DNA from 2 places in the Afipia dichlorophenoxyacetatis genome. Region 2 is predicted to be linked to the other one. Evidence: predicted binding sites of a transcription regulator. Region 2 holds the regulator's gene; the other holds the start of a gene.
What was found. Region 2 encodes PhoB, which activates phosphate uptake and scavenging genes when phosphate is short. Its sites were predicted from a motif close to TGTCATNNANCTGTCAT; they were not measured.
Positions count from the first base shown of each region.

Region 1: ACZ5C3_RS10895 (phospholipase C) is a predicted target of PhoB. The motif match lies at 3,246-3,262, and genes of this name have one in related genera.

Region 1 is NZ_AP029250.1:2,331,336-2,337,077, reverse strand. It holds gene ACZ5C3_RS10905 (hypothetical protein) at 1-34, shown strand, start outside; gene ACZ5C3_RS10900 (cytochrome-c peroxidase) at 175-1,524, opposite strand; gene ACZ5C3_RS10895 (phospholipase C) at 1,549-3,192, opposite strand; gene ACZ5C3_RS10890 (hypothetical protein) at 4,028-4,261, shown strand; gene ACZ5C3_RS10885 (hypothetical protein) at 5,298-5,742, opposite strand, start outside.
Region 2 is NZ_AP029250.1:3,865,727-3,871,468, forward strand. It holds gene pqqD (pyrroloquinoline quinone biosynthesis peptide chaperone PqqD) at 1-307, opposite strand, end outside; gene pqqE (pyrroloquinoline quinone biosynthesis protein PqqE) at 1-2, opposite strand, end outside; gene pqqC (pyrroloquinoline-quinone synthase PqqC) at 313-1,077, opposite strand; gene pqqB (pyrroloquinoline quinone biosynthesis protein PqqB) at 1,074-2,003, opposite strand; gene pqqA (pyrroloquinoline quinone precursor peptide PqqA) at 2,137-2,217, opposite strand; gene phoB (phosphate regulon transcriptional regulator PhoB) at 2,405-3,106, opposite strand; gene phoU (phosphate signaling complex protein PhoU) at 3,135-3,851, opposite strand; gene pstB (phosphate ABC transporter ATP-binding protein PstB) at 3,875-4,699, opposite strand; gene pstA (phosphate ABC transporter permease PstA) at 4,696-5,541, opposite strand; gene pstC (phosphate ABC transporter permease subunit PstC) at 5,546-5,742, opposite strand, start outside.

The sequences.
Region 1 (5,742 bases), 1.5 Mb from region 2:
CTACAGATCGGCTCTGTCTCGGCTCGACAGATGACGATATCTGCACGCCGCCTCGGAAAACCCAACGCTGGCCTCTTTTGATCGAGACCGGCGCATGGATTTCACACTGGTGCCAAACTCATAGCGGGATGTGGCTTCCGCGCGGGCCAGATACCGCAGTGACGCCGCCGGGCGTCACTTCTCCGCTTTATCTCCAGTGCCAGGTTTATACCCGTCCGTGAGCGTCTGCAGAAATGCGATAATGTCGGTCTCTTCCTGCGATGTCATCGCCGGCGTGTCGCCGAGGTGACGATCGAACGGCGGATCGTTCACATCGACATTGGCGTGATATTGCGCAGGGATATCGTTGAGCTTCTGCACCGAGCCGTCGGCCGCGCGCGGGTAGACCTTCTCCGGATTGGTATCGCGGAAGTTATAGAAGTCGAGCACCTCCTGCAGCGTGTGGAACACGCCGTTGTGGAAGAAAGCGTGGCGCGTTGCGGTGTTGCGCAAGGTCGGCGTCAGAAACATGCCGCAATACTGCGTCTGATCCGCGATATCTTTGCGCGTGGGCCCGCAAACGCCGAGATCGAAATAGTTCGGATCCTTGGTGTCGGCGAGTGCCGTATTACGCGGCGCGCCGAGCGCCTCGAACTGATGGTCCGTGAACAGCGGCGGCAAACCGTCTTTGCCGGGCTGACTCACATGGCAGCCCGCGCAATTGGCCTTGTCTGGATTATTGAACAGGTCGTAGCCGCGCATTTCGCTGGCGCTGAGACGCGCTTTTCCTTCCAGCCAGTAATCGTACTTGCTTGTGTAGGAATGAAAGCTCGGCTCTTCGATCTGGTAGCGCGCGACGGCGAACATCGCCTCGGAGACCAGAAGCTTCTCACTCGTGAGAACACTCTCGCCGAACAGTTGCGTGAAGCGTTTCACGTAAGCTGCATCGCGCAGCTTCGCCGCCACGATCTCGACACTGCCGGCGTCCATCTCGCGCGGATCGAGCAGCGGGATGAGGGCCTGGTCCTGGAGCGTATCGGCGCGGCCGTCCCAGAACTGGCCACCTTGCGGCACGATGTTGGCCGCCGATTGCGCATTTTGCGTCGCGGTTTTTGACGTGCGCGTGGACTGCTGGGCGACTGCGGCTTGCTGCGCCAGGCTGGGCGGCTCGTCGTTTTCTTCTTGTTCGGGACCGATGCTGAAGCCCGGTTGCCGCTCAAGATAAGTGAGCGACGGAACGGCGCGTGCGCCCGGGCGCGACAGTGTGGGTCCGCCTAGCATGACCGGGCCATCGTTCGGCGGACCGTAGGCATGCTCCGGACTGTGACACGACGCGCAAGACAGCTTGCCTGACGACGACAGGCGCGTGTCGTAAAAGACCTCGCGGCCGAGCTGCGCCATCGCCGACAACGGCGCGGTTTGCGGACGGATAAGTTGGATCGGGTGCGGGTTCTCGCCGATCGAATCTTGCGGTTCGGCGGCGAAAACGGCGCCGGCCAAACTAAGGCCGGCGCCGAGAAGCCACAATGCGCGAATGCGTATCATGTGCGTAAGTGACCGTAGATGTCCTTAGTTCGTCGTCACGGTTCCGGTCGACGGATCAAGGTTCAGCTTGTCGGTCCGGGCAGCCTTGGTGAAGTCGAACATGTCGATGATCGAGCCAGCGGTCGCGTCAACCGAACCGCCGCCGAGGCGACGACCGTTCAGCCAGTTGTCCTGGATGAAGCGGACGACAGAAGCCTGCGAGATCGCCGTGTGGCTGATGAAGTTCTGCTTCGCGAAGGGCGAGACCACGATGAAGGGCACGCGGGTGCCCGGACCGCAGCGACCGTTCACCGGCAGGCCCTTAAGGCCCAGCGGCTGACGCTGAATGTTCACGCCGCGACCGCACTGGCCGGGACCGTTCACCTGGTCGACGGTCGCATCGTAGGATGCCGTGGTCGGCGTGGCGTAAGCGTGATCGTAGAATCCGTCGGAGTCATCGTAGGTGATGATGACGGCGGTGCTGTTCCAATCAGGCTGCTGCTGCAGGAAGTTGATCAGCGCGACGTTGCCGGCCTGCTCGTCGAGCGGGTCGGAGTTGCCTGCGTGGCCATCCTGATAAGCCGACATCTTGATGTAGGAGACCGACGGATAGTTGCCGGAGCTCACTGCATCATAGAAGTCCTGCAGATCGTAGCCGTGGTTGGCCGGATCTTTCGCGCCGTTGACATTGGTGTAACCGACAGCCGCGATCGAGCTTGGTCGAGCATGCGTCGGATTGGCGGTCGACACGTAGTACTGGAACCATGCGTGGTGCGGAACATAGTCTGTCTTGGTGCCGTTAAGGACAGCGCTGAATGTTGAGCGCTGGCAGCCCGTGCTACCGTTCGCGTTCTTAGCTGCAAGGCTGAAGCCGCCCATGAACGAGCCCCAGGTGAGGTTCGCAGCGTTCAGCATATCGCCGATGTTCGGACCCGTCAGGATCGCTGCGCTCGAGGTGCTCGAGCAGACGTCGAAGCCGGGATCGACGTCGCCGATCAGCGTCAGGGCGCCCGCCCCGTCATTGATCACGTTGCCGTTCGGCGCAGTGCCCGCGGTCATCTGCACGCCGTTGGTCTGGCCGGAGATCACGTTGATCGCACCGTTGGTCGATGGACCGTAGCTGTCGGTGTAGGCGTTGTCGTTCATCGCGAAATTCTGGGCGTAATTCCAAAACGCGGTCACGGTGTTGCCGTCGAAGTAGCCCATCACCTGGCCCTTGGTGCCGAACGCGCCGGCGCCGCCGGTGGTGCCCTTACCGGTGTTCACCGGGAAGAGATCCGCCTTGCCGTTGTCATAGGCCTTTTGCTCGGCCGTATAGGCATGGTTCTGCGACTGAGTGTTCGCCTGCGAGCGATCGAGGCGGAAAGGATTGGCGGCGTCGGTGCCGTTCAACGCGACCGAAGCGTTGCCGTTCATGGAGAGCAGTGTCGGATTCGAAATGAAGTTGTTCGACTTCGGCGTGTTCGCCTTAGCCGTGAACACCGGCTCGCCCGCAGGGTTCGCCGCATTCGGATAAGTGCCGAAGTAGTGATCATACGAACGGTTTTCGTTAAAGATCACGACGAGATGCTTGATCGGAGTCGCGGTACGGACCGCGTTCTGCGGGCTTGTGGAATCAGCCGAAACCGATCCGCTGACACCAGCTACGACGGCAAACATCGTAGCAGTCGACAATAAAAACTTTTTCATCTTGGCCCCAAAAAAAGAGATGGCTTAGCGCCGCGCGTTTCTAATCGGCGGGAATGACGGTCATGTGTCAATTTGACGCAGCCCGACAATCTCATCACCGCACGTGCAATTTTTTTTTGAATGACACGCGCGTCGCACAGAAAACGGCGATCGCTCTTTGACGTTTGCAAGACGAAACGATGAAACCACTCACCTCACCCACTGGAATCGGCAAGGAAGACGAGGCATCGGACCTTATGATTCCCCGGCATCATCTCGCTTCACGATATTTCTGCGCAACTGTTTGAGCGCGAGACAACGTCTCACTCTTTTCGCTGCGAATTGCGAAAGTTTTATTTCAGAAAAAATACCGACCTATCGGACTACGATTGTTCTGTGGAATTTCACAGGCGCCCTTGCGAATGTCAGCGCAACAGATCTGCCTCGCTCGGCCGCGGCGACGACGAGGCCGGTTATTTTCTCCGGCCTCGTTCATCCCGCACGAATGGTTGCGGCACTTTGTTCCAACCCGCCCCTCCCTCTTTCGACTCGTAATTGTAAGCCTAAAGGCGCAATATCCAGTATCGCCGGCATGACAAAGGCCGCTGGCGACAGAGAGACCGATTGCGCTCCCCGTCTGTCTCGAACAGCGGAGCAGTCCCAATGGCCCGGATCCAATCAACCTATCAAGCCCAGTTACGCAGCCTGGCTGCGCAGCTGCGACACGAAGCAGATACGATTCCGCATGGACGCGCGCGGGATGGTTTGTTGCGGCAAGCCGAGAAGCTCGAAAGTTCAGCCACCGTGGAGGGCTGGATCAGCTCGTCAGACCTTCAGTCTCCCAGGGAACAGTTGAATGAGACGCCATGTCACCAGTCGAAGCTGGATGCCCGAACACCTTGAAGAGCTAAGACAGCTTGTCGAGGCCGGAGCATCTCCCTTGCGCGCGGCGGTCCGTCTGAAGCGGACGACGGTGTCTGTGCAAATCAAAGCCAAGGAGGCAGGCTTTCCATTTCTCGATAAGCGGGTGGCAAAGCGACAACAGCTGGAGCGCGAGGCCGACGCTCGCCGCGAGCTGGGCCTGGAGTAAGCGGAACCATCTTGCGCCGTTGATAGCGAACATCGCGGCGCACGCGCGTGCGGTGGGCAAAATGCCGCGGAACGTTTGATCTTCTCGACTGTTTGATTGTTCGAGTATGGATCCGTCGCGCGGGAAACATGACACGCGACGGGAAACTAAAGCCCGGCCAGTCAGGCAGACTGACCGGGATTTTTTTTTGCAGGAACGCGCGCGAAAGATTTCTGTTGGATCCCTCGCCTGATGTGGCGGTCAGGTGTCCAGACACTGATCGCCGCTGACGGCTCAGGACCGGCTGGCCATCCTTCTCTCCAACTTGCTCGTGGCCAGCCGGCCACCTTCGTTGTCTTTCAAACGTTCCGCTGTCCGTCGCAAATATTCGACTTGCTGCACGCACGCGTGAGGAGCACACTTGCGTCATCACCGCGAATGAACGGCGTGCGGTGACTGAGAGACCAGTCGCGCTCCTGCCTATTTTTCGAAACAGCGGGGCGGTCCACAAGTCAATCGACACACAGATCAAACCTCCTCCTTGAAACCGCATGAGTGCGCAGGGCGTGGCCAGGCGTCCACACAAGCGCGCTCCAAAGGATCACTCGGTTCGAATTGTATGTAACTGTCGAATGGGTGAACGCCATCGAGCTCCGACGCCCCAGGGAAAACCATGCCCAAACACATCACGAACCGCGCCTGGAATCACGACGACCGCCTGTTGAAGCGCGCATGTCGCGGCAGGCAAAAAATTGTGCTGATGCCGGTGCACGCTCAATGAGCAAACCTGGATGGACCACCGAACAAACCGAGCGCTTGCGAAAACTCGTTCAGGACGGCGTGAGCCCTGTCAGAGCATCCGTACTTTTCAATAGGACGACAGCTTCTGTTCGGCAGCGCGCCGCACGATCTGGATTCCCCTTTCCCACGGACCAGGACGCGAGAAGAGCACAGCGGCAGAAGGAAGATAAAATTCGCGCGGAGCTTGGCTTGCAAGTGCTTCGGCGCTCGTTGTGATGTTCCGTGGATGAACTGAAGGTGTTCAACGATCGAGGTATCAGTTGGGACCGGGCTGGAACGAACACACAAAAAGTCGATTGGGCCTAGCTACCAAACAGACGATCTCAAAAGGAAAACTAAAATGACAAGCGAAAACGAGAACAAGCAAGGCGGACAACAGAACCAGCAGGGTCAGCAGGGTCAGCAGGGTCAGCAGGGTCAGCAGGGTCAGCAGGGCGGCCAAAACCAAAAGCCTGGTCAGCAGCAACAGCAGAAACCAGGCCAAGGCGGCCAGCAAGGCGCACAACAGAACGAAAACGAAAAGCAGCGCTAGTCGCACTAACGATCCTGGCGCCCCGGCCACGATTGGCCGGGGCATCAGCCACAGAGGCAGCCGGCTTGAACCGGAGCAATCATGGCCAAGATCCGCGTTAGCAGGACCGCCCTCGAGCGCCTGGCCCTCGCTGAAATGAGGAGTGAGGAAGGATGCGGTCAGGTCGTCT
Region 2 (5,742 bases):
ATGATTTCGTGTCCTGTGCCTCAGCCAAAAATCCCTTATCCGCAAGATCCTTCAACATCGCGATCACATCGCCTGCGATCAGCGCTCGATCAGCCACATACTTTTCCGCCAGCGTATCGATAATCGCATCCACGCTGCGTATGCCATCGCAAAGCTGAAGGATCTCGACCGCAATGTCGTCGGGAGCGAGCACGCGCTCCGGTACCAGGATCACCCACCGCTGCCGTGTCTCGTCGAAACGCAGCTTCGCGTGCCGCGCCAGCACCGGGCGACTACTCTCAGTTATGTCGATCCGACGATTTCGCAATGGCTTCAACCCTGTTCCGGCACGAAGGCCCCCGGCGGTATGTGGCCTTCGACATAGGCATGGTACAGCGCATCGAGCTGAACCCACAGCACGTTGGTCTTGAAGATGAGTGCATTGCACACGGCTTCGCGCTGTTCCGGCGTGGTTGCATGCGCCTTGACGAAATCAAGCGCGAAATTGGCGTCGCGCGGCGCCTGTTCCAGCCGACGCTTGAAATAGCTCATGATGTTCGGATTAACGAAATCATAGTGCGCCAGCATCCCGGAAATGCGCTCCTCATGGAGATTTGGCGCGAACAACTCCGTCAACGACGACGCGATGGCCTCAAGCGGAGTCTTGTCCCGGACGAAGTGGACATAGGCGTCTACCGCGAAGCGTGTTGCCGGCAGAATCCCCTCCGCAGACTCCACGTAATCGGAGTCGAGCCCAAGCCCCTCGGTCAATTTCAGCCAGCGCTCAATGCCACCTTCGGTGCCGAAATTCCCATCGTGATCTTCGATGCGATGCCGCCATTCGAGGCGAATATTGCGGTCGCGAAAACGGGAAAGCACCACCGCATCCTTGATGGGAATGGAGCTCTGATAGTAGTAGCGATTGAGTGCCCAGGCTTGGACCTGCCCCTTGTTGAGCTTGCCGCCGTGCAGCAGCCGGTGAAATGGGTGCAGATTGTGATAGCGGGTTTCGCCGATGTGCCGCAGCGCGGCCTCCAGGTCTTCCGCACTGGCAAGCGGCGTCCCTTTCGCCAATGAAAAGGCGGTTGTCGTCTTCAAACGATAATCTCCATCCCGTCCGAGGGAATTAGCCAGCCTGCCGCTTCGACATGCGCGCGCTCTGCGGACTCCGGCAACAGCGCCAAATTGGAATTGTTGATGTGAAGAAAAACTTTACGGCCAATTCCAAGATCGGCAAGGGCTGCTATTGCGCCATCCGTGCCTGACATGGCCATGTGCCCCATTCGCTGCCCTGTCTTGCTGCCAAGTCCGGCTGCAATCAGCTCATCATCGCGCCAGACCGTTCCGTCAAAAAACACCAGTGGGGCGTTTTTCAGACGCAGCTTCAGCTCAGGGGTCATGGCAGCGCAAGCCGCCAGAAAAAAGAAGTATTGGCCGCTCTGCTTGTCCGAAATTCGCAGGCCGACCGTATCGCCTGCTTCATCGTCCAGCGCAGGTGCTGCAGCATCTTCCAGATACCAGGCACGTTTGCCAGGAACGAGGAATGGGAGGACTTCCAATCCTGACGGTGAGCCGTCCGCCAGCATGGGCTCGAAAGCAACATCGAATTCGATCGGTTCGCGGCCTACCCGCTCCGCGCTCAGGACATTGAAGATGCTGTTATCCCTGAGTGTCGAAAGAACGCGCTGATGCGCGTAGATGGTGAAAGGCCAGCCCTCGCGCAGGGACAATAACCCAGCGACGGCATCGACCTCGCCGTTGGTCAGAATCACTCCCGAGATCGGACTGTGGCGTAATTGATCCAGTTTCGGATGAAGTTGCGGCGTTGCAATCACCTGCTGACGCAGGTCGGGCGACGCATTGATCAGAAACCAGTGTTCGTTATCGGCGCTGACAGCGATCGAGGCCTGTGTGGCTCGCAAATCCGGTCGCTCGATCCGCGTGGTTCGGCAAACCTTGCAGTTGCAGTTCCATTGCGGGACGCCGCCACCAGCCGCCACCCCTAGAACGACAACACGCAACATCCCGACGCCTCCGGCATTCCCGGCTTGCGGAAACTAGACCCAGACACAACAAAGCCCGGTGCGAAAGAACTCCACCTATCGGGCGAGCCCTAACGCAAACCGGACCAATTGTCTTTTGCAGAAATTCGCAGACTTACTTGCGCGCCGCGCAGGCATACATGTTGATTTCCATGCCCACCGGCACTTCAACAATCTTTGGAGCTTTCCAGGCCATTTTGGTCTCCTTCCCAATTCATCCTGCGACTGGGTTTTTATTGCCCCGTCATGAGTCAGGTTAACATGGAGATGCCCAAAAGCGAGGTGCAATTTTGCTCCTAATCGGCACAAAATTGTTATCAGCGCCTACCAACGATTGCAGAGCAACATCTCTTTAATGCTGCTCTGCAGCAATCTTGTTGGGATTACTCAGCTTTGGCGAAGCGATCGTCCAAGGCATATCCGGCGCCGCGAACGGTCCGGATGGGATCCTGCTCCCGGCCTAGGTTCAGAAGTTTCCTGAGCCGGCCGATATGGACGTCCACGGTGCGCTCATCGATATAGATGTCACGCCCCCAAACACCGTCGAGCAATTGCTCGCGGCTGAAAACGCGTCCCGGGTGTTCCAGGAAGAACTCCAGAAGACGGTATTCGGTCGGTCCGAGATCGATGGGGCGGCCGGAACGAGCCACACGGCGCCGGTCACGGTCCAATTCGATGTCACCAAAGGCAAGAACCGTGGCAAGGCGCTCGGGGCTGGCGCGACGCAACAAGCCCTTCACCCGCGCCAAGAGTTCCGGCACCGAGAATGGCTTGACGATGTAGTCGTCCGCTCCGGTGGCAAGACCCCTCACCCGTTCGCTTTCCTCGCCGCGCGCGGTCAGCATGATGATCGGGATCTGCTTCGTCTCAGGTCTTGCCCGCAGACGACGGCAAAGTTCGATCCCCGACAAACCAGGCAACATCCAATCGAGCACGATCAGATCAGGGATGTGCTCCTTAAGCCTGGTGTCGGCGTCGTCACCGCGTGCAACGGTTTCGACATCGTAGCCTTCAGCATCCAGATTGTACCGAAGCAACGTGGTCAACGCTTCTTCGTCCTCAACGACAAGAATTCGGGCGCTCATGTCCGACCCTTCAATTTAAACCCTCTCATCAGCTGCCGGAGACAACTGTCGCAAAACTCGTCATATCGCCTTTGGGGCGCTGATCGACCATCTGTTGACCTTCGATCATGTAGAAGACCGTCTCAGCGATATTCGTCGCATGGTCGCCGATCCGCTCGATGTTCTTGGCGCAGAACATCAAGTGGATGCAGAAGCCGATATTGCGCGGATCTTCCATCATGTAAGTCAGCAACTCACGGAACAACGAGGTGCAGATCGCATCGACTTCCTCGTCGCCCTTCCAGACCGCCATGGCAGCCGGCAAGTCATGCGCCGCATAAGCATCAAGCACCGACTTCACCTGGGACTGTACCAGATCGGTCATATGTTCGAGGCCGCGGATCAGCTTCAGCGGGTGGAAATCGCTATCGAGCGCGGCGACGCGCTTACCGATATTCTTGGACAAGTCGCCCATGCGCTCAAGATCAGTCGCAACTCGCAGCGAACCGACGATCTCTCGAAGATCGACAGCCATCGGTTGACGGCGCGCAATGGTCAGAACTGCACGCTCTTCGATCGCATGCTGCAACTTGTCGATGTCGAGATCGGCGGCAACGACACGCTTGCCCAACGCGACGTCCCGACGGATCAGGGCGTCGACAGAATCAACGATCTGACGTTCCGCCAAACCACCCATCTCTGCGACGAGCCGGTTAAGCTCCTGGAGATCTTCGTCGAACGCCTTGGCGGTATGATCTGTTCCCATAATAATTCTCCACGCGATAAGCGTCAGCCGAATCGGCCGGTGATGTAGTCTTGCGTCCGTCTGTCGGTCGGCGACGTAAAGATCTTGTTCGTATCATCGAACTCGATCAGTTGGCCGAGATACATGAACGCCGTCTTGTCGGACACGCGCGCCGCCTGCTGCATGTTATGCGTGACGATCGCGATCGTATAACTCTCTTTCAGTTCCTGGATCAGTTCTTCGACCTTGGCGGTGGAGATCGGGTCGAGCGCCGAGCAAGGTTCGTCGAACAGGATCACTTCCGGTCGCACCGCGACCGTCCGTGCGATGCACAGGCGCTGCTGCTGGCCGCCCGAAAGGCTCAAGCCGCTCGCATTCAGCTTATCCTTGACCTCGTTCCAGAGCGCGCCGCCGCGCAACGCGGCTTCAACGCGACCGTCCATTTCGGACTTGGAAATCTTTTCATAAAGACGGATACCGAACGCGATGTTCTCATAGATGGTCATCGGGAACGGCGTGGGCTTCTGGAACACCATGCCGATGCGCGCGCGCAGCAAGTTGAGGTCGAGCTTCGGGTCGAGAATGTTGGTGTTGTCCAGCATGAGCTGCCCGACCGCGCGCTGGCCTGGATACAGGTCATACATGCGGTTGAAAATACGCAACAACGTGGACTTTCCGCATCCCGACGGTCCGATGAACGCCGTCACCCGGTTCTCGCCCAGCAGCAGGTTGATGTTTTTCAGCGCGTGATGTTCGCCATAATAGAAGTTCAGATCACGCACCGTCACTTTGGGACGCGCATCCGCCGCTGCCATCATAGACGGTGCCGAGCTGGAAGAATGGCTAGTGGAGACAGAAAGCTCGCTCATTTTGCTGTCCTCTCGGCGACAAGAATGCGTGCGCCAATGTTAAGGGCAAGTACGGTCAGGGTGATGATCAAGGCGCCGCTCCACGCGAGTTCTTTCCAGTACGCATAGGGGCTTTGGACGAAGTTGTTGATAGTCACCGGCAGGTTAGCCATCGTCTTGGTCAGATCGAGGCTGAAGAACTGGTTGCTGAGTGCCGTGAACAGCAGCGGTGCGGTTTCACCCGCGACGCGCGCGGTTGCAAGCAGGATGCCAGTGATGAGCCCGGAGCGCGCAGCACGGTATGCGATGCGCTTAATCACGAGCGACCGTGGCAGACCGAGCGCCGAAGCGGCTTCACGAAGCTGATTTGGCACCAGCCGCAACATGTCTTCCGTCGTACGCAACACCACTGGAATGACAATCACCGCAAGAGCAAGCGTACCCGCAAGCGCCGAAAACCCGCCCATCGGCACGACCACCGCACCATAAATGAACAAGCCGATTATGATCGAAGGCGCGCTCAACAGAATGTCGTTGATGAAGCGGATCACCGAGGTGAGCTTATCGTGCTTGCCGTATTCGGCGAGGTAAGTTCCGGCGAACAGTCCGATCGGTGCACCGATGCCAACGCCCAGCACGGTCATGATGAGCGAGCCAACGATCGCGTTCAGCAGGCCGCCTTCCGTCGATCCGGGAGGCGGCGTATTTTCAGTGAAGAGCTGAAGCGAGAGGCCTGCAAGGCCATTGTAAAACAACGTGAACAGGATGAGCGCGAGCCATGTCACGCCGAATAGAGCAGCACCCAGGCACAAAAACCTGACGATGATATCTGAGCGACGGCGGGATACGTAAATCGGGTTCATGAGTTTAGCCTCCCGCCTTCTTCTCAAGGCGCAGCAGCATCAAGCGAGCGCCAGCGAGCACGAAGAACGTCAAAACGAACAGCAGCAAGCCAAGCAACATAAGGCCCGATTGATGTAGTCCGTCGCTTTCGGCGAATTCGCTGGCGATCGCCGCCGAAATCGTCGTGCCAGGCGCGAAGATCGAAGACGAAATGCGGAACG